Regions from separate parts of the Solibacillus sp. FSL R7-0668 genome, predicted to be linked through region 1. Evidence: riboswitches for the same ligand, from Rfam matches in the RefSeq annotation. Region 1 holds a riboswitch; the other holds the start of a gene.

Region 1 (12,759 bases):
TCCAATTATCATTTCTTCTGCATTAGATGAATCACGGGAAAATGTAGAAAAATATAAAGTGGAAAAATATTTCACAAAACCCTATCCTCCTGAAGAACTTTCAAAAGCATTAGTAGCCCTATTGCATCAAGGAAATGAAATACGGTAAAAAAAGCGTTGGAGCCAATCACTCCAACGCTTTTTCATTAATACATCTTCATATATTGGTCACGTTCCCACTGTGTAACGGTTGTGCGGAACATATCGAACTCTACTTCTTTCGCTTCCTTGAAGTTTGCATAAATATGATCACCTAACGCATCAATGATTACTTGGTCTTTTGCTAATGTGGCTAATGCTACATCTAAAGAACCTGGTAAGCTATCAATCCCATTTATCGCGCGCTCCTCGGCATTCATCACATAGATGTTGCGATCAATTGGTGCTGGTGGCTCGATTTCGTTTTTCACGCCATCTAAACCCGCTGCTAAAATGACAGCCATCGCTAAGTAGGGATTTGCCGATGGGTCAACTGAACGTAATTCGATACGAGTTGATAATCCACGTGAAGCCGGAATACGAATTAATGGTGAACGGTTTTGTGCTGACCATGCCACATAACATGGTGCTTCATAGCCTGGTACTAAGCGCTTATAAGAGTTGACAATTGGATTTGTAACAGCCGTGAAACCTTGTACGTGCTTTAATACACCCGCCATGAAATGTTTCGCTGTTTTTGATAATTGTAAGTCTGCCCCTTCATCCCAAAATGCGTTTTTGTCGCCTTGGAATAATGATAAGTTAAAGTGCATGCCCGAACCGTTCACACCGAATAATGGTTTTGGCATGAATGTGGCATGTAAGCCGTGTTTACGTGCAATCGTTTTAACAACTAATTTAAACGTTTGGATGTTATCACATGCTTCTACTGCGTTTGCATATTTAAAATCAATTTCGTGCTGACCAGGAGCTACCTCATGGTGAGACGCCTCAATTTCAAAGCCCATTTCTTCAAGCTCTAATACGATATCGCGACGGCAGTTTTCTCCTAAATCTGTTGGTGCTAAATCGAAGTAACCGCCATCATCATTTAATTCTAAAGTCGGCTCGCCCTTTTCATCTAATTTGAATAAGAAAAACTCTGGCTCTGGCCCTAAGTTGAAGCCTGTGAAACCAAGTGCTTCCATTTCCTTTAACATCCGTTTTAAGTTTGAACGAGGATCCCCTTCAAATGGCGTACCATCAGGACGAGCGATATCACAAATTAAGCGTGCTACCTTCCCTTTTTCAGCTGTCCAAGGGAAAATCATGAAACTATCCAAGTCTGGGCGTAAGTACATGTCAGATTCTTCAATACGTACAAAGCCTTCGATTGATGAACCATCGAACATCATTTTATTATCTAACGCTTTTTCTAATTGGCTTACTGGAATTTCAACATTTTTAATTGTACCTAAAATATCTGTAAATTGTAGACGAATAAACTTCACGTTTTTATCCACAACGATTTTTTGGATGTCCTCTTTTGATAACTTACTTGTTCCATTTACCACTATATTTGTCATACTTCAACACTCTCCTTTTTAATGGTTATTGCTCATTTATCCATTACCTTAGGCGTTCTTAGCCTGAGTTCCTTTGATTCAGCCAGGATTTGAACCCCGCTGAATCAAGTTAGATTGGAAGAAACGCGATAAGTCACCTTGTCGTAGCGAAGTTTTTTTAGCTGCCTGCGCCTGCTGCATTTCCTCGCGTAATATGGAGCGTAATTCTGCATCCGACATTCCAATAACGTCAGAATTTCTAACATAAGTATTATTTCGCATCGCAAACACCTTTTTAATGCCCGCCATATTAATGCCTTGTTCTAGTAATTCTCTAATTTCTAGTAACGCATCGATATCATCTAAAGAAAACATCCTCCTGTTCCCTTCTGATCTGGCAGGGATGATTAGCTCGTGTTCTTCGTAGTAGCGAATTTGTCTAGCCGTTAATTCGGTTAATTGCATGACCATGCTTATTGGCAATAACGGCATTGCTCTTCGAAACTCTCGACTCATCAGCTCGCCTCCCTTTCTTGATTATTACTTTAAAGCAACGTAAGATAATTTGTCAATTTAATGTTATAAAAACTAACATATTGTTTTTAGATGGATTTCATCTCAGTTTTCGAATGTTTTTCAGAAATATTCAGCTGATTCACGTGAGATTTCTAAACAAAAAAAGCCATTTACTATATGATTACACGTAGTAAATGGCTTTCCATTGATTATTCTGTTTTCATCGTTGGTTTTCCCGCTTCAATTAATGCCTTGCTTAACTTGATACAGACAGTGACAATTAACATCGCTACACCAGTCCCAATAAGAAGCTGCTCAACAGAAACAATATCCGCTAAAGGCCCGAACACTAACATCCCAAGCGGCATCATCGACGTCGAAATCATCCCAAATACACCAAATACACGACCCAAATAATCCGAATCCACTTTTTCCTGTATGATCGTCATCGTTGGTGTGTTGAAAATTGGCATCGATAAACCGAAAATCCCCATTGCTACTAAGTACAATGTAAAAATTGGTAACACACCTAGTAGAATGGTACAAATACTCATGATAACTCCAGCAAACATCATTGTGTAAATGCGGTTCTTAAAGCCACCCCAAGCAGCAATAATCCCACCACCAATCATCATCCCGACTGAAAAGGCAATCTCAATCGCCGTTAAACGCCAAATATCATCCCCAAATGTTCGCGTCACTTGTAGTGGCGTTAAAAATGCAGCGGGCGCCATCATGACAAACAACAGTGCAAAGAATACAAAAAAGCTTTTTAAAAATGGATGCTTGCGAATATAGTCAATCCCCAATTTAAAATCTTGTAAGTAACCAATTGGTTCATTACTCGCTGCCTTTTTATGCAACGGAATTTTTAACAATGTAACAATCACAACAATCGCAATTGCAGCAGTAATTACGTCAATAAAAAAGATTACTTGCATTGTCGTTAGAGTCAACAGCGCTGCACTAACCATTGGCGAAACAAACATAATGATTGCCTGAATCGTGCCATTGATACCATTCACACGCATTAAGTGCTCTTCTGGCACAATTTGAGGTAATATCGCACTGACAGCAGGTGTTTGAATTCCCGTACCAAGTGCCCTAATCACCGCCATAACGAATAATAACCAAATCGAGTCATAGCCCATCAAAAATAAGATAGCCAAAATCAATGTCGATACAGCAATCATTCCATCCGCATAAACAATCAATTTTTTACGACTATAGCGATCTGCCCATACACCCGCTACTGGCGACAGTATAAATGTCGGGATAAAGCCACAAATAATATAAATTGTCATCATCATACCGGATTGTGTTGATAGCGTGATATACCACATCATTGCATATTGTACGAGCGATGAGCCAAATAGCGAAATGGTTTGGCTACTTAAAAATAATGTAATGTCACGTTTCCAAGTTAAATTGTGTACCGCATTTTCTTCTGTCATGTTAAATACCTCTTCTCTTCTCGCACTATTCCCTTACTTTATTTTATCAATGCACCATCTTACAATACTATATTTTATTGTTCATAAAACATTTTTTACCAGAGAAATTTTGAAATAATCGATTCTTTCATTCTAGTTCATTTACCAAAAATAGGTGTAATATCAAATAATTCTTATCCGTTTTCTTTTTTGAGCATAAATTCCCGTCATTCAGAGCAACAGAAAGAAATCACCTCGGTATTCATGTATAATTATTAGCAGGAGTTGGTCAGGAGGAGATTTATGAAAAAACATCAAATATCGAAATCACTTACACAAAAATTTTTCATTATCCTAGGCGGATTAATCGCCGCTTATGGTTTAGAGGCTGTTTTAATCCCAAATAATGTATCTGATGGTGGGGTTACAGGAATTAGTATCGTAATATCACAACTAACACCGCTTTCACTCGGGATACTAATTGCTGTACTCAATATTCCATTTATTTATTTGGGGTATAAGCAAATTGGTAAAAGTTTTGCCATTAATTCCGTTATCGGGATTATTTCCTTAGCAATCGGTACGTCATTAATGCACCATGTTCCTACAATCATTAAAGGAGATGCGCTTCTTGTAACGGTTGCAGGTGGTATTATTATCGGCTTCGGTATGGGGATTGCTTTACGTAATGGCGGGGCATTAGATGGGATTGATATGCTTGCCGTCTTACTTTCTCGTAAGTTACCATTCGGTACAAGTGATTTAATCTTATTTTTAAACTTCTTTGTCTTCATTATTGTCGCTACCGTATTCGGCTTCAAAGGCGCATTATTATCGGCTATCGCTTATTACATCGCATCTAAAGTCATCCTAATTGTAGAAGAAGGTTTAAGCGGTTCGAAATCATTTAAAATTATTACTACCGAACCGGTCAATATGGTCGAAACGATTCGCGATCGCCTTGGTCGTAGCGCAACGATTAATACCGTTCAAGGTGCTTATTCGAACCAGGAATTCAAAGAAATTACATGCATTATCAACCGTATGGAAGAAAGTAAAATGAAAACAATTATCCGCGAAATTGACCCATCAGCATTTGTAACCGTTTATGAGGTAATCGAAGTTAAAGGCGGGAACTTCCAAAAACGGGATGTACATTAATCCCTCAAAAAAACAAGCGCGAACGTATCCATCCGTTCACGCTTGTTTTTATTTAAATAATGTTATCAAATAACCAATGACCGCGCCCACAATAGCAGGAACAATCCATCCTAATCCAATCGAATAAAACGGCAACAAATCGGCATAAATCTCCGCTAAACTCGTTAAGAAGCCTACTTCAAAAGCCGGCACACTTGCCACTAATGCATTGTAGCCATCAATTAAACTAATAAAGAAAGTAAATAACATCGCCACCGCAAATACCTGCTGCTTATATTGAAATAGCGGTCCTACTAACGCTAATATAATAAGCACAATTGCAAGCGGATATAAGAACATTAATACTGGAATCGCATACGTAATAATATTCGTTAAGCCAAAGTTAGCAATTGTAAACGACACCACGCAAAGAACAATGACAAACGTTTTATAACTAATTTTCGGAAACACCTCATGGAAAAATTCACTACAAGCTGTAATTAACCCTATACTCGTCTTCAAACAGGCAAGCACGATAATAATCGCTAATAAAATCGCCCCATACGAACCAAAATAATGATCCGCTACTGCTGCGAAAATTTGTCCACCATTATCAAACGTACCAATCACCGTCACACTAGAGGCACCCATATAAGCAATCAACCCATAAATCAGCATCATTAAGGCCATGGCAAAAATACCTGATTTCCACGTTGCTTTGGCAATCTCTTTTTTATCCGTGATGCCTGCGCGTTTAATCGCATTAATGACGATAATCCCGAATGCCAGTGACGCAAGGGCATCCATTGTATTATAGCCTTCTTTAAAGCCCGTCATAAACGCTTCGTTAATATAGCTACCCGCCGGCTCTACAAAGCTCCCCATCGGCGAAAATAGACTAATGCTAATTAAAATAAATAAAAATAGCAAAAACGCCGGAGTTAAATATTTCCCAATCACATCCATCACTTTCGCTGGATTCAATGAAAAATAAAACACGATAGCAAAGAACACAAAGCTAAAGACCGCTAGCCAAATTTTCATTTGTGACGGATCAATAAACGGTTCAAACCCTACAACGAATGGCACTGTCGCTGTACGTGGAATCGCAAAGAACGGACCAATTGTTAAGTAAAGCGCTAATGCAAAAACTACCCCAAATAACGGATGAACTTTGCCCGCTAAATCACGTAGGCCATTACTTCCCGATAGACCAATCGCCAATATCCCTAAAAACGGTAAGCCGATTGCCGTTACTAAAAACCCTGTTAATGCTAGCCAATAGTTCGTCCCGGCTAGCTGCCCCATTTGAATAGGGAAAATTAAATTTCCTGCCCCAAAAAACATACCGAACAGCATCGTACCAATCACTGCGTATGTTGAAAATGGTATTTTTTTCTCCATTTCATTCGCTCCTATGATGTTTTTCTATGTTGTCTAATAATGTGAATATATCGATTCTTTCAACAATAGTCCTAATAATAACAGGCTATCGCATTGAATTCAATAGCAATTTGTTATTATTAACCGCTCTTACTACAATGCTATCCACCTATTATCAAAGGAATAACAAAAAAGCTATAGCATACAGTAGGTTCCTGTATGTCTATAGCTTTTCATCTGTTTATTAAAGTGAATATTGTTTACGTTGATTTTCAATCCATGCGCGCATTGTCCGATAAAGCATTGTGACCACAACTAACATAATGATCCCTTTGACAATGTTAAATGGCAAAATCCCTAAAACAATCGTTTCATACATATTATATTCAAAGCCTAGTAAATACGTGTAAAGTGGTAAAAACGCGACATAATTTAATACCGCCATACCTAGTGACATGACGACAGTCGAAACAACTAGGCCTGACATTAACCCTTTCACTGAAGGGAATTTTTTATAGATAAAGTACGCTGGTAAAATGAATAATACACCTGTCGCAAAGTTGGCCATATGACCTACTGGAATTCCCTCTGGCGTACCAGTATAAATCCAATCAAGCACATTTTTTACAAGCTCGACGATAATACCAGCTACCGGTCCCATTGTAATCGCCGCAATTAATGCTGGCACATCACTGAAATCGATTTGTAAAAACACTGGGAACCATGGTAGTGGGAAATTTAATAGCATCAATACGAATGATACCCCACTAAGCATCGCAATTGTTACGAACGAGCGTAACTTTAAACTTCTTTTTTGCATTTGCACTCTCTCCTCTTTGCTGATTCAGTCTCGCAAGAAGAAAGGACGATCCACACCATCTCATGAAAAAACCCTTATGCAAAATAAGCATAAGGGAGAAATAGGCACACTTAAATAAGAGTCTATTCGCATGTTTGTAGTCTATCATTCTTTTTGCGTACACAAAAAGAATAGCACCCATTTATATAAGCGGATACATTGGTACTACAAATACGCGACATTTTCATAAAATGACGACCGTACCTTCATCTTCTCCCATCCAGACTCTACTGTCGGCTTTGGAATCACACCAAATCCTGCACACAAAAATGTGGCTCGCGGGCTGAAAAAGCTTTGACGCAACGTCCTCCAAGTGAATGGTCAGAGGTTGACACTTTTATTACCGCCGGTCGGGAATTACACCCTGCCCCGAAGATGAATCAATATGAAATTTTCGTAAAGTATAAATAACTTTACTACAATTTCTATTATAAAATAAAAAACGGAATTGTAAAGCCCTTTGCTTACAATTCCGAGTAAATTCATTTGAATTATTGAAAGTTATGAAATACAATATTGGCGGCAATCGGCTTTTCTAAAGGGCTTTTAAAGTCAAAACCACTCCAATTCTCTTGCACAATTTGCTCAAATTTAATTTGCTTATTAAAGCTTGCCGCTGTTAAAAGCATGCCTTCAATCATCCGCATCGCAGCTGTTGGCTCAAATTGCGTTAAATCCAGTGGCTGATCAAATGTAATTGTGACGATATCTTCATTTACATCTGTATGAAATGTCACTTCTGGTAAAATGACCGTTTGATAGCTTTCATTTACTTCAATCGTCATATTGCTCAATGCATCTTCAACGGTTGAATAGCTCATATGGAGATTCGGACTTAAATAAGAGGAGCCATCTTCTTTTTGATAGGCAACATAATTATTTGAGCCCTGTTGATCTTGTAATGGTTGATAGCCGCTAAAGCCTAAAGCCGTTTCATCTATTTGTGATGCAAATGCTTCATATAATTGCTGTTTCGTTGGATGCTCTGTACCCGTATTATTGACGACGACCTCATTTGGAATTAAAAAGCTTACGGGTATACTTTCTGCTCCATCCAATAAGCCTACTTCAAATAGGGTAACCCCTTCTAATTGCGATTCGTACACAAGTGTTTGCTGTGCCGCTGCATCGAACACTGCTCGAGTTGACATCACTGCTGATTCATCGTTAGCCATTTCTGCTTCCATAGCTTCACTTTTTGATTCTATTTTAACTTCATCATGTGCACGATTATCCATTGAAATGGAGTTCTGCCCGATAAATTGAGCGCCTACTACTACTAAAATAAATAATGAGGCAATCGAGGCGATTAATGGCGTCCAGCGAATCCCTCTTCTCGCTGATTTTTGCTGTTGAGGCGGTTGTTCATTAAATACCCCTTCATCGATTAAGCGCTGTAATACTTCATCTTTTGTTCGATGATCGGTTACTTTTGGTGCTTGTTTGAAAAGGTTTTCTAAATCTTCTTCTTTCCACGGCTCTTTGTTCATAATGAATTCGCCCCCTTTCCATCTTGCTGCTCCATTAGTAAGCGTAAATTCTTTAAAGCCCGATGCTGTGTGGTTTTCACTTTTCCTTGCGTCCAGCCTAGTATTTCAGCAGTCTCCTGAATTGACAACTCTTGTATAAAACGCATAATCACGACCATTTTTTGATCGCCTGTACATTGCTCAAGCGCTTCTAGCAGCTGTCTCATTTGTTCACTAAATTCAACAGACTGTTCAGGTGATGGGCTAGATGATACGAGCTGCTCCGTCTCCCAATCAAAAGCGGTAAATGCATGTTTGTCCCGAACTTGCTTTTTCCGAAAGTAATCGATCGCAACATTTTTTGCGATGGAAAAGAGCCAGGTTTTCTCACTGCTTTTCCCTTCAAAGCGATCATAGGCATTCAACACCCTTATATAAACTTCATGTGAGAGATCCTCAGCAGCTGTGCGGTTCTTCACTAGATAAAACAAAAAATTAAAAACATCTTGATGATACGAAGCGTATAATCGATGGAAAATGGATTGTTGCACCCATCCCACCTCCATTTCATTAATTTGTCGTTTCAACACTATAAAAGTTACATTCTGCATTAAGTTTATCGTAATTATGGTAAGTTTTATAGATATTGAACGATAAAAAATTAAATTCACCATTCAATTATAAATGGTGAATTTAAAAAGTAGCATTCATTCAACTACCACGTATTTAATTAAGCGGCAAATGGAATGTAAACGTCGTGCCTTGTTGTTCTACGCTTGTTACGGCGATTTTTCCTTTATGTGCTTCTACGATATTTTTAGTAATGGCTAAACCAAGACCTGTACCGCCTTTTGAACGAGTGCGGGCTTTATCCGCTTTATAGAAGCGTTCAAATACATACGGTAAATCATCTTGTGGAATCCCTTGACCCGTATCGCTCACTTCGATTTTCGCAAAGCCTTGCTCTTCTGAAATTGACACCGTGACCGAGCCATTTTGTGAAGTATGACGAATGGCGTTATCGATTAAATTAGTTAGTACTTGTTCGATACGGTCTTCGTCTATCGGGATAATCGTTTCTTTTGGAATTGTCGTTTTAAATTTCAAATCCACCTGTAGTTCCTTCGCACGCTGGTCGAATTTATGGGTCATCCGGTCAATGACCGAAACAAGTGGTACATCATCTTTATAAAGCGTCATATATCCCGATTCCATACGAGCTAAATCGAGTAAATCTGTTACTAATCGGCTCATGCGCTGCGATTCATCGTGAATGACACGAATCATGTCATTCCGTTCTTCATCAGATTCCACAACACCATCTATAATCGCTTCCGAATAACCCTGTAGCATCGCGATAGGCGTACGCAATTCATGTGAAACATTGGCGATAAAATCAGATTTTAACTTTTCGAGCTTTGTTTCTTCCGTTTTATCACGAATGACTGCAACCGCTCCACGAATCGACTCTCCGCTGTAGAGTGGACTAATGGAAATACTGTAATAGGATTTGCCAATTTCTAGCTCTTCTTCAAGCTGATCTTCAAAGCTTAACACATGGTCAAGCATACGATAAAACTCAACTGGAATCGGTTTTGAGCTATCTAAACCGGATGTCACAAACCATTTTTGTAGCATGCGCTCTGCAGGTGGGTTGCTTACTAAAATCGTCTTATCCCGGTTAAACGTAATCACCGCATCGGACATTGAGGTTAAGACACTCGACAATTGCTCTTTTTCTTGATTGATTACTTCTAAATGATGCTTCAATTGGCGTCCCATCTGGTTAAATGCGACCGCCAACTGACCGATTTCGTCATTTTGCTTTGTATCTAATTTCGAATCAAAGCGCCCCTTCGCCAGCTCAAAGGCATGTTCGCGCATTTTTCGTAGCGGTAACGTAATTTTAGAAGATAAGAAGAAAGCAAAAATTGTTGTTAGTACAAAGGCGATAGCCGCTGCGATAAAGACAATTTTGGTCGTTTCCTTACTTGACTGGTGCAGTGCGTCTGGATTTTTGTAGATAAAAACCGCGCCATGTGTTTCTGCCTCACTCTTTAAGGGGAATCCAAGCACGATGTACATGCTATTTTTATCTTCATGGGTGTTCGATGGCAGGGATAGTTCTTTTACAATCGGCTCATTGGTAGCGTATACCTGCTCAAATGCCTTACTTGAAATTATCTTCTCCTGAATGGCTTCTTTGTTGACGCCCTCCTGAACAGAATAAAGTACTTCATCGGAATTTTTGGCTATGAGCACATTCGTTGTTTCTGTTAATAATTCAGAAATAATGGCAAACTGCTTTTCGTCTAATTCATTATGATCTACAATGCTCACGATGGCTGCCGCCGTTTGACGCAGGGACATTTCGGATTGTTCATTATTATATTGCTGTAATAGCTCTAACATAAAAATCGTAAAAATAAACAGGACAAACGAAACGAGAAGCAAAATGGTTCCCCATAGCTTCCCGACGATACTTGTTGCTATTCTAATCATTCACGACCTCGAACTTATAGCCGACGCCCCAAACCGTTACGATCATTTTCGCCGCATTTTCAGAAACACGATTTAATTTTTCACGTAAGCGCTTAACATGCGTATCGACCGTACGTAAGTCACCAAAGAAGTCATAATGCCAAACTTCTTTTAATAATTGCTCACGGTCGAATACTTTGTCTGGCGATTTTGCTAAGAAGTAAAGTAACTCATACTCTTTTGGTGTTAAGTTAACTTCTGTGCCATCAGCTGTCACTCGGTGCGCATCATGGTCAATCGTTAAATGTGGAAACACGACTAAATCCTTTGATGACGATGCATTATTTACTGGTGAGAATACAGCTGAGCGGCGTAAAATGGCTTTTACTCGTAGCACAACCTCGCGTGGACTAAATGGTTTTACAATATAATCATCCGCGCCAAGCTCGAACCCTTGTACACGGTTTGCTTCTTCACCTTTTGCTGTAAGTAATACGATTGGGGTCGTTTTCTTTTCACGTAACTCCGCGCATACTTCTAGTCCATCTTTTTCAGGCATCATAATATCTAAAAGAATACAGTGATAATCTTTTTCCATAGCCATTTCAAGCGCCTGTTCTCCATTTTCGGCCTCTTCAACAAAATAGCCTTCACGTTCTAAATACATTTTTAGTAAGCGACGAATACGATCTTCATCATCAACAATTAATACAGATATATTTTCAGACACTGGTGTTACCCCTTTCAAAACTCTGTTTCTCTTTCTATTGTACCTGTTTGAATGGCAATTGAAAAGAAAAGCTCGACCGAATAAGGAAGAACTTTTCTAAAAATATGATATTTTGTTAATTTTATGCGTATGAATGTAAACCAGCGATGACTAAGTTTACAACAACTAAGTTAAAGATAATAATGACAAATCCGATTACTGTTAACCAAGCTGTTTTCTTTCCTTCCCATCCTTTTGAAAGGCGTAAGTGTAAGAAGGCTGCATAGAATAACCACGTAATAAGTGCCCATACTTCTTTTGGGTCCCACCCCCAGAAACGGCCCCATGCTTTTTGTGCCCAAATCATCGCAAAAATCAGCGCTCCTAATGTAAAGATTGGGAAAGCAATTAAAATCGCACGATAAGCAATTTCATCTAATAAAGTAGAGTTCACACGTTTTACTAATGGTTGCAGCATTACTGCCACTTTTTTGCGGAAAATTAAACGGATGAAACCGTATAAGATTGTACCAAAAAGAACAGACCATACAACCGTCGTTAATTTACGGGCATCAATTACTGCTGGTAATTCTATAAGTGGCGTCATTTTATTTTCTGAAAGCTCTTTATATTCATTCATCCCAAATAAGGGAGGCATTGTATAAGTTGATTTGCTTACTTGATCTAATGTATCAACATATTCAAATTCCGCTTTGTAATCCATCGCGGAAAAAGTAATGGTTGCAACAATAAAGCCGATGACAAGCACACAGCAGAACATCACTGTCTCTAACCAAAAGCTTTCTTTTGATTTTTTCGTCATGTCGACATTTTTCAATAAATAAGCTAAACCAGCAACCGCACTAATGGCAAAAATGGATTGAGCAAATGCGGCTGTAATTACGTGAATCGTTAACCAATGACTTTGTAATGACGGTACAAGTGGACTTACCTCACTTGGGAACATCGCCGCATAGGCAATAATTAATAACGCAATTGGAAGTGCCACTACGCCTAGCACGGAAACTTTATACATGAAGTAAAGAACGATAAACGATAGCACAATAAACATCCCAAATGCCGTCGTAAATTCAAACATATTACTTACAGGAGCATGTCCTGTATAGATCCAACGTGTAATGAAGTAACCTAATTGCGCTACAAAACCAATGATTGTTACGAAAATTGCGATTTTACCAAATTTGTCTGCACGACTTGCTGCAGTATCATTTTTTTCTTTAATCGC
Region 2 (12,759 bases), 370 kb from region 1:
GAACGCTGCGCACCTGCTCATGTCCTTGAATAATGTTGAGTACGTCTTCACTATTGACCACTGTTGGTGTTCCTTCCATTAACACATGTAGTGAATTTTTCGTTACGGAATAGCCACCACGTAATACAAGCAGTGCTACAATAACACTTGCCAGTGGATCTGCCCAGCCAAATCCGAAAAACATCATTAACAATGCAGCAATAATCGCCCCTACCGAACCAAGCATATCACTAATTACGTGTAAAAATGCCCCACGCATATTTAAATTTTCTTCTGTGTCTCCACCTTTTAGCATAATCCATGCAACTAAAATGTTCACAAGCAAACCAATGACACTAATAATGAGCATCCCTGTCGTCGCTACTTCAGGTGGATTTTGAAAGCGATCAACCGCTTCATAGAAAATATAGAGCGCAATCGCAACAAGTGTTACCCCGTTTAGCATGGCAACTAATATTTCAATCCGTTTATAGCCAAATGTTTTCGACATCGTCACCGCTTTTTCCGAAATGATAAAGGCTAAAAGCGCAATCGCAAGTGAAAGTGCATCACTAAACATATGCCCTGCATCAGATAACAGCGCCAAACTATTCGTTACTACCCCACCAATTGCTTCAACAATCATAAAGCTAAAAATGATAATAAATGAAATGAGTAATGTTTTTTTATTCGCACCATGTGAATGGTCATGTTGATGTTCAGCCATAAAAACAACCTCCTTCTTTATATGAACATATATTCATATACTAATATTATTACTTTCCTCATTTTTTGTCAATTCCATTTGAAAAAGAAACTGCACGAAAAGTAAATACTTATCGCACAGTGCTTCTTCATATATTCATAATCCGCTGTAGCCAATTTTTCGCGGTGATAGAAATTAGGAACGAATGCTAAAACTGTTACATCGTGTTGTCCTCTCACCCCTAGAATTTATTTGAAAAGTAGATTTAAGTTCGCCATTTCAATCGCTGAAATCGCGCTATCATAGCCTTTATTCCCGGCTTTTGTACCCGCGCGTTCAATCGCCTGCTCGATATTTTCCGTCGTCACAATGCCAAAAATAATAGGTACGCCTGTGTCTAAAGCCACCTTAGCAATCCCTTTTGCGGCTTCATTGCACACATAATCATAATGCGTTGTTGCCCCGCGTATTACCGTTCCAAGGCCGATTACCGCGTCATATTGCTGTGTCTCTGCCATTTTTTTAGCGATAAATGGCACTTCAAATGCACCTGGTACCCAAGCAATATCGATATTTGCTTCCTGTACATCATGTCGCTTTAAGCCATCCAGCGCACCCGATAATAGCTTGTCATTTATAAATTCATTGAATCGTCCTACAACAATACCAATTTTTAGTTCTGTCCCAATTAATTGTGCTTCAAAAATTTTTCCCATAATATCGCTCCCTTTATACCAATGATTGTGTGATATATTGCGTTAATTGTTCGATTGAAATAAGTTTCATGTCCCATTGTTCAGCCAATTTCTCTAATTGAGGCAGTCTTGCCATTGTGCCATTTTCGTTTAAAATTTCACAAATAACCGCCACTTCCGAACTATGACAAAGCTTAGCCAAATCAACGGCAGCCTCGGTATGACCACGTCGCACAACTACCCCACCTTCTTTTGCAATGAGTGGGAAAATGTGACCCGGCCGTTTAAAATCCTCAGCTACATTCGTTGCATCTAATAACGCAGTGACTGTCTCCGAACGTTCAAATGCACTAATACCTGTCGTCGTTGTTTTGTAATCAATACTTACGGTAAAGGCCGTCCCATGATGATCGGTATTTGTTTCAACCATTGGTGTGAGCGCAAATTTGTCTGCAATTTTTGTACTAATTGGCGTACAAATTAAACCTCGTCCATGCAGCGCCATAAAATTAATATTTTCAGGCGTTGCATGCTCTCCTAACATAATTAAATCGCCCTCATTTTCACGGTTTTCATCATCAACAACAATGATCATTTCCCCGTTTTTAAGCGCATCGATCGCTTCTTGTACTGTATTCATTTGTCCCTCTCCTTAAAATCCATTTCTAATTAGGAAATCGCGCGTCATATTGGAGGATCTGGCTTGTACATGTTGTTTCACATATTTACCAAGTAAATCCGTTTCCACATTGACTTGCTCCCCGACCTTTTTCATTCCAAGTACGGATTGATGATTGGTATGAGGGATCAGTGATACAGTGAGCGTATTTTTTTGTAGCGCAAAAATCGTTAAGCTTGTTCCATCCAGTGTAATCGAGCCTTTCAATATACAATTTTCAAGTAACTCATCCGCTACTGCTAGTTCTACATAAATTGCATTTGAAATAGCCTTCTTACTTTTAATGGTAGCGATTCCGTCCACATGACCACTGACAAAATGCCCACCAAATCGACCGTTTGCATGCATTGCTCGTTCTAAATTAACAGCCGCCCCTTTTTGTAGGGTTGATAAATTGGTAGCATGGAACGTTTCGGGCATCACATCTGCAAAAAAACGCTCACTTGAAAACTTATTTACCGTTAAGCAAACGCCATTAACTGCTATACTATCACCCAGTTGCACATCACTTAACACTTTGGCTGCTTTTATTTCGAGCTGCATCGCATTGGATTTTCTGTTTATGTTTTCAACTATTCCAATTTCTTCAATAATTCCTGTAAACAAACCTCTCACCTCATATCAATCATCATGAATAGTCAAAAATTTCACTTTATTATGTGGATGTCTTTGAAAAATTACTACTTTTCAAACCACAAAAAACCCCGTACGAAATGTGTCGGAGTTTGATGAGAGGTAAAATTGGCATCGTCAAATAAGACTTTTGATTGTATTTTTTCAAAAATCTCGCACAATGCTTCCTTCTCCCATCCAGACTATACTGTCGGCTTTGGATTCGCACCAAATCCTGCACACACAAGGTGGCTCGCGGGCTTAGAGTTACCTCATCACCGCCGATTAGGAATTTCACCCGACCCCGAAGGAAATGTATGAATTTGTGAAATCAAAAAAATCCCTATACACAGGGGTACAGGGATTAAATACATAGCCAAATAAGCCTCATTTTTTACATAAAAAATGGTGCGCGAATTTTTACCATACCAAAATGGGTATAGTAAAAAAGCTTTTTGAACAAAAATTTTCAAAAAGTGCTACGATTCCTTCTCCCATCCAGACTATACTGTCGGCTTTGGATTTACACCAAATCCTGCACACACAAAGGTGGCTCGCGGGCTTAGAGTTGCCTCATCACCGCCGATTGGGAATTTCACCCGACCCCGAAGGAAATTATTTAATTTCACATGCTATTGTAACATATCTTTTGAAAAAGAAAAGTTAATAGTAATAATTTTGCGATTTTATTTTCAATTTGCATGTAAATTCTAACGTTACTTGTAGTATAATAGCACTTCTATTACAAAATTTTACACAAGGAGAATCTTCGATGGAAAATTGGGATGTCTACGATCAACACCGCAATAAAACAGGAAAAATTATTACAAGAGGAAGCGAAATGGCGCCTGATGAATTTCATGTCGTTGTGCATGTATGTATCTTTAACAAACAAGGTGAAATGCTAATTCAACAGCGCCAACCCTTTAAAGACGGATGGCCAAACTTATGGGACGTTTCATGTGGTGGTAGCGCGATTACTGGCGATACTAGCCAACAAGCTGCTGCCCGTGAGCTATTTGAAGAATTAGGAATTACATACAATTTTGAAGCGATACGCCCACAGCTAACCATTAATTTTGAGCGTGGCTTTGATGATTATTATACAATTGAACATGAAGTCAATTTATCAGAACTTGTACTCCAGCCTGAGGAAGTACAAGCTGTGAAATGGGCATCAAAGGATGAAATTATTCAAATGATGCAGGAAGGGACGTTCATTCCATTTTATGAGCATTTTATTCATTTGTTGTTTGATATGCGCTACCAATATGGCTCCATACGGGAATAGGAAAAAGCTCGTGCAGTTGATCACCATGCGAGCTTCCACCCTTGTTATTTTGGAATAATGAAAAAATAACTATCCGTTATTGTATACTCATCGACACATTTTGTATTTTTCACTGTAAACGAAATAGTGGTCTCCGCATACTCTACTTGAATTATTAGCGAATCAAATTGTACATATAACAGTTTCATTTCCTCATTTGCGTAACGCTGCTGTTCTTTTAGACAATTTTTTAATAGCTTTAACTCTTCTGGTGTTGCGTTGCGCCTCTTCTCCTGCCTACTCTGTACTAATCGTGCTTCAATTTGCTCTTTCCTTAACACTGGCATTTTCTCACTACCTTTTGAATAAGATAAAGCTATGCTTCTCATCAAAAAGAGATTACGAACGCTCTTTTAATGGTTTTGATTTTCAAGTTTGTATACGAATTGATAAGATTGCTCTAAAAATCCATCGAAAGGAAATTCCTGATGATGGATTTTCTGAAGCAATCGTTCTTTCGAAAGTATCGCTTGCTCAATAACAGCTTGCGGGTAATTAAAATGTTTCAGATTATGGTCAAATTCATCCTCATCGACAACTTCCCACGTACCTGCTCGATTGACAATATCGATATCTAAATCAACAAATTTCACTACATTATCTTCAATCATCGGGGGCATACAAATATTGCAATAATATTGCACCTCGCCACTTCTTTCAATATCAATACAAACCGTATACCATTCATTTTTCGGGATAAATTCAATGGAATAATTGTCGTATTGAAACTCTTTGCCTTTCGTATGATGGATTAATTTTCTTCCTGGAGTGCTATATGCGATGACATAATTCTCATTTTGCTCAATGATAGTTGACGTCCATTCATAGTGCAGTTTCCCACCGTATTTTAGTACTTTTATAGCTAGGGACTTTTTCATATAATTTCACCTATTATTAATGTATTTTTTGAAAACTTATCATTTTGTTTTAGCGTGTTATCGTATTGCTTTCCCCATCGAAAAGCCCTCAAATAATCTTCCTCCATACGGTTCTAATACATTATCTACAAATACAATAATTTGTGTTTTGTCTTTCGTTTCATAATATAAATTAAATGCTTCAAAAAATTGAAATGCTAGCTGTTCATCATGTGCTTTCAATAAACGAAATACCCATTTAGAAGTTCCCACCCACTTACCATTTGCTCTTAAAATAAATTCACTAACAAGCTCTGCTAGCCTATTCACAATAAAAAGTTCTTCATGGATCTTTGTACACCCTATAAAATCATCCAATACATCTGTAATAAAATAGCGCTTGGTATCCATTGTTTGTAATGACCACTGCTGTGGACCGTTTTCTAAAATTTTCTGTGCGTGCTTTTTTATTGGCTCAACAATGCCATCATCTTTTATAACCATTCCTTCTACGAGCATTTTCTGTAATGATGGTATTGCCCTTTCATAATCCATAGTCAAATACTTTTTATATGATGTTAAATTATGTACAAACACTTCAATCGGCCATTCAAACTCAACAAATGATTCCCGATAAGAATTTTTCACTTCCTTATCGAAAATAACAATATCTAAATCAGATGTTGTAGTCGCTTCACCACGAACGACGCTACCTGCAAGTAACGCTGCTTGGCAGTATGAAAAATACTTTTCTACAAATTGGCTAGCTGCATTAAGCGGCTCTAAACTTTTGTTATTTTGCATAACTTTCCCCTCTCATCTACAAGCATAATCCGGTACTAAAATAAAGACGGGGGCATGATTATTGAATCTTATTTATCCAAAAGCAAAAGAATATAACTACCAGCACAAACAAATAAAGCAATTTGAGTAATTACATAAATTGAAAATTCAAATCGAGTTAATTTTCTTGCTCTCTTTGTTTTTATAAAATGTCTATAATAATAGATTGCGCATAGGAGTAGGACTACTGCTGATAGTTGATAAACATTTTCCAACAGGTTAACCAAAAAATCATCTCCCCAAAATATCAAAATCGTTTTAGCCAGTTAGTATCCACTTCAACAAAAGAGCACTTTCTCCTTCTTAAAATAAATAATTCCTCATTATGTAAAAATTGCTTTATCATTATTACAAGTACAAATATTCTAATGATAGTATTACAGGAGGCTAAATGAATGAAATTCGAATCAGAATTAATGAATCTTTTGGAGTCGGATAAAGCTCTTTTCTCCATTTTGAAAGCAGTAGAAACGCTAAATCTAAATGATTGTTGGATAGCTGCAGGCATTATTAGGAATAAAGTTTGGGATACATTACATAGTATGCAAACTGAAACCAACGATATTGATGTCATTTATTTCGATGAAAATGAACCATCAATTAATGCTGAAAAAATATTGGAAGCTAAGTTAAATACCATTATGCCCCATCTACCTTGGTCCGTAAAAAATCAAGCTCGTATGCATATAAAAAACAACTTACCACCTTATCATAGTTCATTTGAAGGCGTCGCGAACTTCCCTGAAACACCAACGGCAATTGCTGCTAGAATTAATCAAAATAAAATCGAAATAATGGCACCTTATGGATTACAAGATTTATTTACTTGTCAAGTAAGACCAACGCCAAATTTCACAAATAATTCACCTTTGCACCCTATCTTTTTAAATAGAATTCAAGAAAAAAACTGGGGACATACATGGAATAAGTTACAAATCATTACTTAATTGCGATGAGATTTTCATAGGAAAATGTGGATTGTATATAAGAAAGTGAAGAAATATCATCATTACTTGAGTTGGTTATTGAGGAATTGTTAACTTTTTCAAAGAAGGATAGCTAATTTCCATATTACTCAAAACGAGCATTTTTCAAAACAAAAATAGATAATTGAGTGTGTTTTTCTACTATGATTGTTTTTTATAGGAAAGGTTTTAAAAAAAATTTTGGGAAATCAAACGTATAATTTTAATCAAGATAACTTTAATCTGGAAAAGGATTTATTTTAACACAATGATAGTAGGATATTTTATTCGAAGAGCTAACTTTTGGACAAAGTTACATAATTGAAACAGCGCCATATTTTAGCCAAAACCGCTGCCTCGCGATAGCGCTAGCGGCAGCATTGAGTGCTTTTCATTTTATTAGAAGTTATATTTTAGTTTGGCGGGCCTTGCATGCGGCATTAAAGACAGTAGTAAAGGGAAATTCTAAAACACCTTTTAGAATTTCTCTTTACTCCCCGCAGAAGCAGGGTTCATACTCCTGTCACTTCGTTTTCGTCGCAAAATGTCATGCTCCTGTCGCTACGCTTTCGTCGCAGTATTTAAAGTCAGCCTATACGTTGCTGACTTTAAATATGCTGTCATGCCGTAGCCCGCCAAAAAGAAAACATACTGTACTTAATCCATTTATTGTTAGTAAAATTGCTCGATGTAAGTTCTTATATAAATAATGTTCCACTATCTGTGCGATTGTGGAACATCTCAAGTAGAAATATTAAACGATAGTACAAATCATCAATTCTACCTTTTCACCTTCTTTTCATAATCCATCCAACCAACAAGAGTAACGTTAACGAAATCAGCGCGCCACTAATTGACAGCAGCCCATAGCTCGTTTTAGCAACAATAAGCCCTGAAAGTAAACCTGCCGCTGCACCCGAAATCGCAATGAAAACATCAATTGTCCCCTGTACTTTAGCCCTTTCTGCAATCGTCGTATGATCTACAATTAACGCCGTCCCACTAATTAAACCAAAATTCCATCCCAGACCTAATAAAGCTAATGCAATAATAAGTAAAAGTAATGAATCAGTTGGCGCATAGGCTGCAAGTAATCCAGCTGACACTAATGTAATCGCAGCACCAATAATCATCACCGTACGTCCGAACTTATCTACTAGAACGCCCGTAATTAATGATGGGAAATACATAAAGCCAACATGGAAGCCAATGACTAAACCGATGCTTGTTAAGTTATGCCCATGATGTGTCATATGAATGGGCGTCATCGTCATAATCGCTACCATGACTACTTGTGTTAAAATCATGACAGTCGCACCAACAATAATGCCGTCTTTTCGTTGCGCTTGCGAAGAATCCATTACCATCGCTTGGCTAGAGGACTGATTTTGCTCTAACTGTTTGGCAATTTGTAACGGATCTGGTCGAAGCATTAAAAATAATGTTAAGCCCGCCAGTAAATAGGCAAACATCGATAAAATAAAGGGTCCTGCTAAAGCTGGCATATGTAAACTTTCCGCTACGTTCCCCATTGTGGAAATTAAGTTTGGTCCCGCAACTGCACCAAAAGTCGTCATCACCATCGTAGTACTAATCGCTTTTGCGCGCTGCTCTTTCGTTGCTAGATCTGTTCCTGCATAACGTGCCTGTAAGTTCGTGGCTGTCCCCGCACCATACACAAATAAAGCAATAAATAACAGGATGAGGTTATTTAAAATCGCTGCAAATATGACACCAAGTGCGCCAATGCCACCGACAAAAAAACCTGCTGACAAACCGATGCGCCTACCATATTTTTGTGAAATCTTACCCACCGTATAGGCGGTTACTGCAGACCCTAATGTAAACAATGCGGTTGGAACACCTGAAATTGAGCTATCCCCCGTCATTTGTTGTACGAGTAGTGCACCAACCGAAATACCCGCGGCCAAACCAGCACCGCCAAACATTTGCGATATGCTCACAACGACTAATACTCGTTTATACAATTTTTGGAGTGCCTCTCTCGACATTTCTTGAGTAGCCATTCTTCTCACACTCTTTTCTATGTAACGATTTGTTAGAATAGGTAAAGATTAATCAACCATTTCCTATTTGTCAATTTCTTAGGATATAATAGGTTCTTAGATACATAATCGAGTATGGCGCATTACATAAGCCCAATCGCTAAATAAATTGCCATCCCCAAAATAAAAATCGCTGAAAACTTATTAAAAACGGTCATAATAACCAATTGATTGCCGAATTTTTTTATACGAGAGCCGGCAATCATTAGCGCGAAAAACCAAAGCCACGACACAGCAATACAGGCTACAGTAAATAACACCAGCTCGTAGCCACTATATTTTAAAGCACTTGTACCAATCACTCCGACAATATCTAATATTGCATGTGGATTGAGTAGCGACACTGTTAAGGCAAATAAAATTTGCTTCTTCATCGGCAGTGCATTCGCTACATTTGCTTCTGTCGGCGTAGCTCGCCAAATCGAATAGCTCATATATAGCAAAAATAGAATCCCCGCTACCATTAGCATCATGCGAAGTCCCTCATACTGTAAAATAACGAGCGATAATCCATACACCGCAAGTAAAATAAGTACGGAATCACAAATAGCAGCCGTTAATGTAGCCGGCAATGCCCTTACAAGACTCGGCTGTGTTGCCCCCTGTGAAAAAATAAAGACGTTCTGCACGCCTAAAGGTAAAATTAAACCAAACGCTAAAATCACACCATGTAAAACTACTTCCATTCAACTCACTCCATTTCCCTTCTACTATAATTCGCTTTATAATAAAAGAAAACGACCAATTGGATGGCTATTTACCCAACCAATTAAGGGGGCTGCATTATGACTTGGAAACCAGACAAACAGCTATCAGTAACATTACATACGCAAATTGTCGATTGGTTCACCGCACAAATTACAAGTGGCGATTTCACTCCAGGGATGAAATGTCCACCGCAGCGTGTATTAGCGCTACAATTTGAGGTGAATCGCAGTACCATTAATACCGCTATAGAGGAGTTAAAGGCAAGAGGGCTCCTTGAAACTCGAATTGGTGCGGGAACATTTATTACAGAAAATCCATGGCAGCCGATGCTCACACATCCAAAATGGAATCAACATATCGAAGCAAGTGTACATAAACCAAATATTGATACGATTCAGCTCATTAATGACTATGAACAACGACTGGATATGATTCGTATCGGTACAGGTGAGCTGTCGCCCGAGCTATTACCGACAGCTCAGCTCGAACATTCATTACAAAAAATTGTTTTACAATCTAGAGCCATTGGTTACTCAGAGCCTCAGGGAAGTAAATCCTTGCGCGAAAGCTTATGTATTCACTTGAAAAAACGCGGCATTGAGACAACACCACGTAATATTTTAATTGTTTCTGGCGCACTACAAGCCCTTCAATTAATTGCGCTTGGATTATTAGAAAAGGGTTCGGTCGTTTTTCATCATAAGGCTTCGTATTTAAACTCGATTCATCCGTTCCAGTCTGCTGGGATGCAAATGGTTACAGTGAAGCCTCACAAGCAATTAAAACAAATTTTACAAATGGCAAAGAGAAATCGCCAAAGTCTTTATTACGCCATTCCTACGCTTGATAATCCAACAGGCCGAAACTGGTCTACGGAAGAAAAAACAACGGTATACGAGGCATGTAAGGAGCTATCGATTCCTATTATTGAAGACGATGTGTATTACGAATTACTTTTTGAACAGACCGAGGAACAGCCATTAAAGGCACTGGATCAAAATGGGCAAGTTTTATCGATTGGCAGCGTTTCAAAAACACTAAGCCCCGGACTACGCATTGGCTGGATTGTTGCCCCTGAAGCAGTAATTAAGCATTTAGCAGATATAAAAATGCAAACGGATTATGGTTCTAGCGCATTCTCCCAAGAGATTGTGACCTATTGGCTGACATCTGGCTTGTATGAACAGCATCTAGTGCAGCTTCGTAATCAATTAAAGCAGCGCGCAAAATTTGTTGAAGACTTACTCGAACAATACGTACAAGACATCGCTAGTTGGGAACAGCCAAAAGGTGGCTTTTATATATGGCTCCGATTCGATAAACCTGTAATAAACAAGGCACTTTTTTTAGAATTACTGCAGCATAAAGTGCTTATCAATCCAGGCTATATTTATCAGCCAAATGATTTTCATCATCTCCGTTTTTCTTATGCCTATGCAACCTTCGAACAGCTAGAAGAAGGCATAAAGATTTTAACAACGCTAGTCCAGTCAAAACTAACGCATAGCGATGAAAAAAACGGATGAATTTGCATTCGATGAGCTACCGCCTGTCCAGCGCTACGATGCCCTACGCCTGGATATGCGATAGTTTTTGAGTTATCTGCTAACCTGCAAGTACTCTATCTTGCTTTGAATTCCTTCATCACATCGATTTGACCTGTCTTTATTTTTCCTGTTACTCCTTGTAAATGATGCGGCTCCCCCCACATTTCAGAAGCCTTCAATTGATTCAGCTCAAAGATTAGCTCCCAACTTTTTCGAATTTCCTCCAAATTATAGACTTCATCATCTTCCTCCTCCAAGCTCATATAGCTATTATTTAACACCATATGCCATGCTTGAAAGTCACTCAACAAAACAGTATTGAAATGCAGCTCGACCATTAAAAGAACCCCTTGCTCGCCCCTTTCTAAATAACCAGACTCTCGCAAATCAGGTCGTTCTGTCCATAGCCAAACAGGATATTCCCCTCCATAATGTGGAATCCGTTTTTTCATTTGCGCCATCATCCAGTGATAGGGTTCCTTATAATCCTCATCAATAAAGGAAAAATCCCCTACCAAATAGCCTAATTTTTGCGCTTGATCCCACTTCGCTTTCGTTTGGATTGTCCAATAGGTTGTCAGCTTTTTATTTTCTGTAGCCATTATGTATACCACACCTTACTGTTAAATTATTACGATACATTTTATAGAATGTTAACTAAAAAATAGGGTAAACTAAGAAATAATTCAAAATAAAGGGGATTTTTGGGCGTTCGCAAATAAAACTCAAAAGTCGGAAATATCTCCTCACATCATAAAATCGAGCTCACCGCCGCCAGTCCATATTATACCAATACACTAAAAGAATGGAGTGGGTTCTATAATAATCTCGAGTGCATTTCTTGAACGAAAAAATCGACCACATAGCATTTCAGCTCCTTGTGGTCGATTGCTGTTATTCGTTCAAACTTTTAACATTTCCTCACCAATATACTTGGTCAAAAAATAGTCTTTAATTTTTATTACTTACCCTACTTGTAAACCAAAATCATTACATAATGCCGCTAAGCCGCCTTGGTAGCCAGAGCCAATTGCGGCGAATTTCCACTCACCGTTGTGACGGTATAATTCGCCAACAACAAGCGCTGTTTCGATTGAGAAATCTTCTCCTAAATCATAGCGGATTAATTCTGCTGATTCGTTGAATACACGAATAAATGCATTTGAAACCATGCCGAAGTTTTGACCGCGGGCTTCACCATCATGAATCGTAACAGCAAATGAAATTTTTTCGATGTTGGCTGGCACTGCCTGTAAGTCAACATAAACAACCTCATCGTCACCAGTTCCAGCACCTGTTAAATTGTCGCCTGAATGAACAACCGCGCCATTCGCTCCTGTTGTATTATTGTAAAAGACAAAACCTTCTGGACCTGATACCTTACCATTTCCTTCTAATAAGAAAATTGAAGCATCTAAATCGAAATCTTTTCCGCCATCATATTTATTCGTATCCCAGCCTAAACCAACATTTACCTTTGTTAATCCTGGGTTTGACTTTGTTAAATCTACTTTTTGACCTTTTGCTAATGAAACGACCATGTTCATTTCCTCCTCAATTATGCTTGATATTTTTTAATAACTTCACTTAATGAATTATCCTTTGTGCCTGTACCAATTGCAGCGAATTTCCAATCATTTTCATGTCGATAAATTTCGCCTGTAATTAATGTTGTTTGACCTGAATAATCATCAGATAAATTATATTTTAATAATTGCTCATTCGTTGACACATCCACCACACGAATAAAGGCATTGTGAATCATACCAAAA

Evidence for each region. A riboswitch is a leader RNA that binds a small molecule or an ion and turns the genes downstream of it on or off. The one in region 1 is predicted to bind FMN.
Region 2: it holds a riboswitch for FMN, as region 1 does, so the genes downstream of both, ribE (riboflavin synthase) here and MKX47_RS05960 (ECF transporter S component) in region 1, are expected to answer to the same signal.

The regions. Positions count from the first base shown of each region.
Region 1 covers NZ_JBBOUU010000001.1:1,260,379-1,273,137, reverse strand. Annotated here, with positions in the region: gene MKX47_RS05990 (ATP-binding protein) at 1-148, shown strand, start outside; gene glnA (type I glutamate--ammonia ligase) at 186-1,544, opposite strand; gene MKX47_RS05980 (MerR family transcriptional regulator) at 1,623-2,039, opposite strand; gene MKX47_RS05975 (MFS transporter) at 2,249-3,493, opposite strand; gene MKX47_RS05970 (YitT family protein) at 3,776-4,633, shown strand; gene brnQ (branched-chain amino acid transport system II carrier protein) at 4,682-6,016, opposite strand; gene MKX47_RS05960 (ECF transporter S component) at 6,240-6,815, opposite strand; FMN riboswitch at 7,059-7,235, opposite strand; gene MKX47_RS05955 (hypothetical protein) at 7,346-8,344, opposite strand; gene sigX (RNA polymerase sigma factor SigX) at 8,341-8,874, opposite strand; gene MKX47_RS05945 (ATP-binding protein) at 9,050-10,825, opposite strand; gene MKX47_RS05940 (response regulator transcription factor) at 10,818-11,534, opposite strand; gene ccsB (c-type cytochrome biogenesis protein CcsB) at 11,656-12,759, opposite strand, start outside.
Region 2 covers NZ_JBBOUU010000001.1:1,631,338-1,644,096, reverse strand. Annotated here, with positions in the region: gene MKX47_RS07925 (cation diffusion facilitator family transporter) at 1-706, opposite strand, end outside; gene ribH (6,7-dimethyl-8-ribityllumazine synthase) at 934-1,401, opposite strand; partial or broken gene ribB (3,4-dihydroxy-2-butanone-4-phosphate synthase) at 1,436-2,020, opposite strand; gene ribE (riboflavin synthase) at 2,033-2,665, opposite strand; FMN riboswitch at 2,854-2,987, opposite strand; FMN riboswitch at 3,154-3,288, opposite strand; gene MKX47_RS07905 (NUDIX hydrolase) at 3,444-3,962, shown strand; gene MKX47_RS07900 (hypothetical protein) at 4,007-4,288, opposite strand; gene MKX47_RS07895 (DUF402 domain-containing protein) at 4,355-4,879, opposite strand; gene MKX47_RS07890 (nucleotidyltransferase domain-containing protein) at 4,937-5,662, opposite strand; gene MKX47_RS07880 (nucleotidyltransferase family protein) at 6,097-6,648, shown strand; gene MKX47_RS07875 (MFS transporter) at 7,455-8,693, opposite strand; gene MKX47_RS07870 (LysE/ArgO family amino acid transporter) at 8,816-9,418, opposite strand; gene MKX47_RS07865 (aminotransferase-like domain-containing protein) at 9,518-10,966, shown strand; gene MKX47_RS07860 (DUF3841 domain-containing protein) at 11,062-11,589, opposite strand; gene MKX47_RS07855 (TerD family protein) at 11,953-12,528, opposite strand; gene MKX47_RS07850 (TerD family protein) at 12,546-12,759, opposite strand, start outside.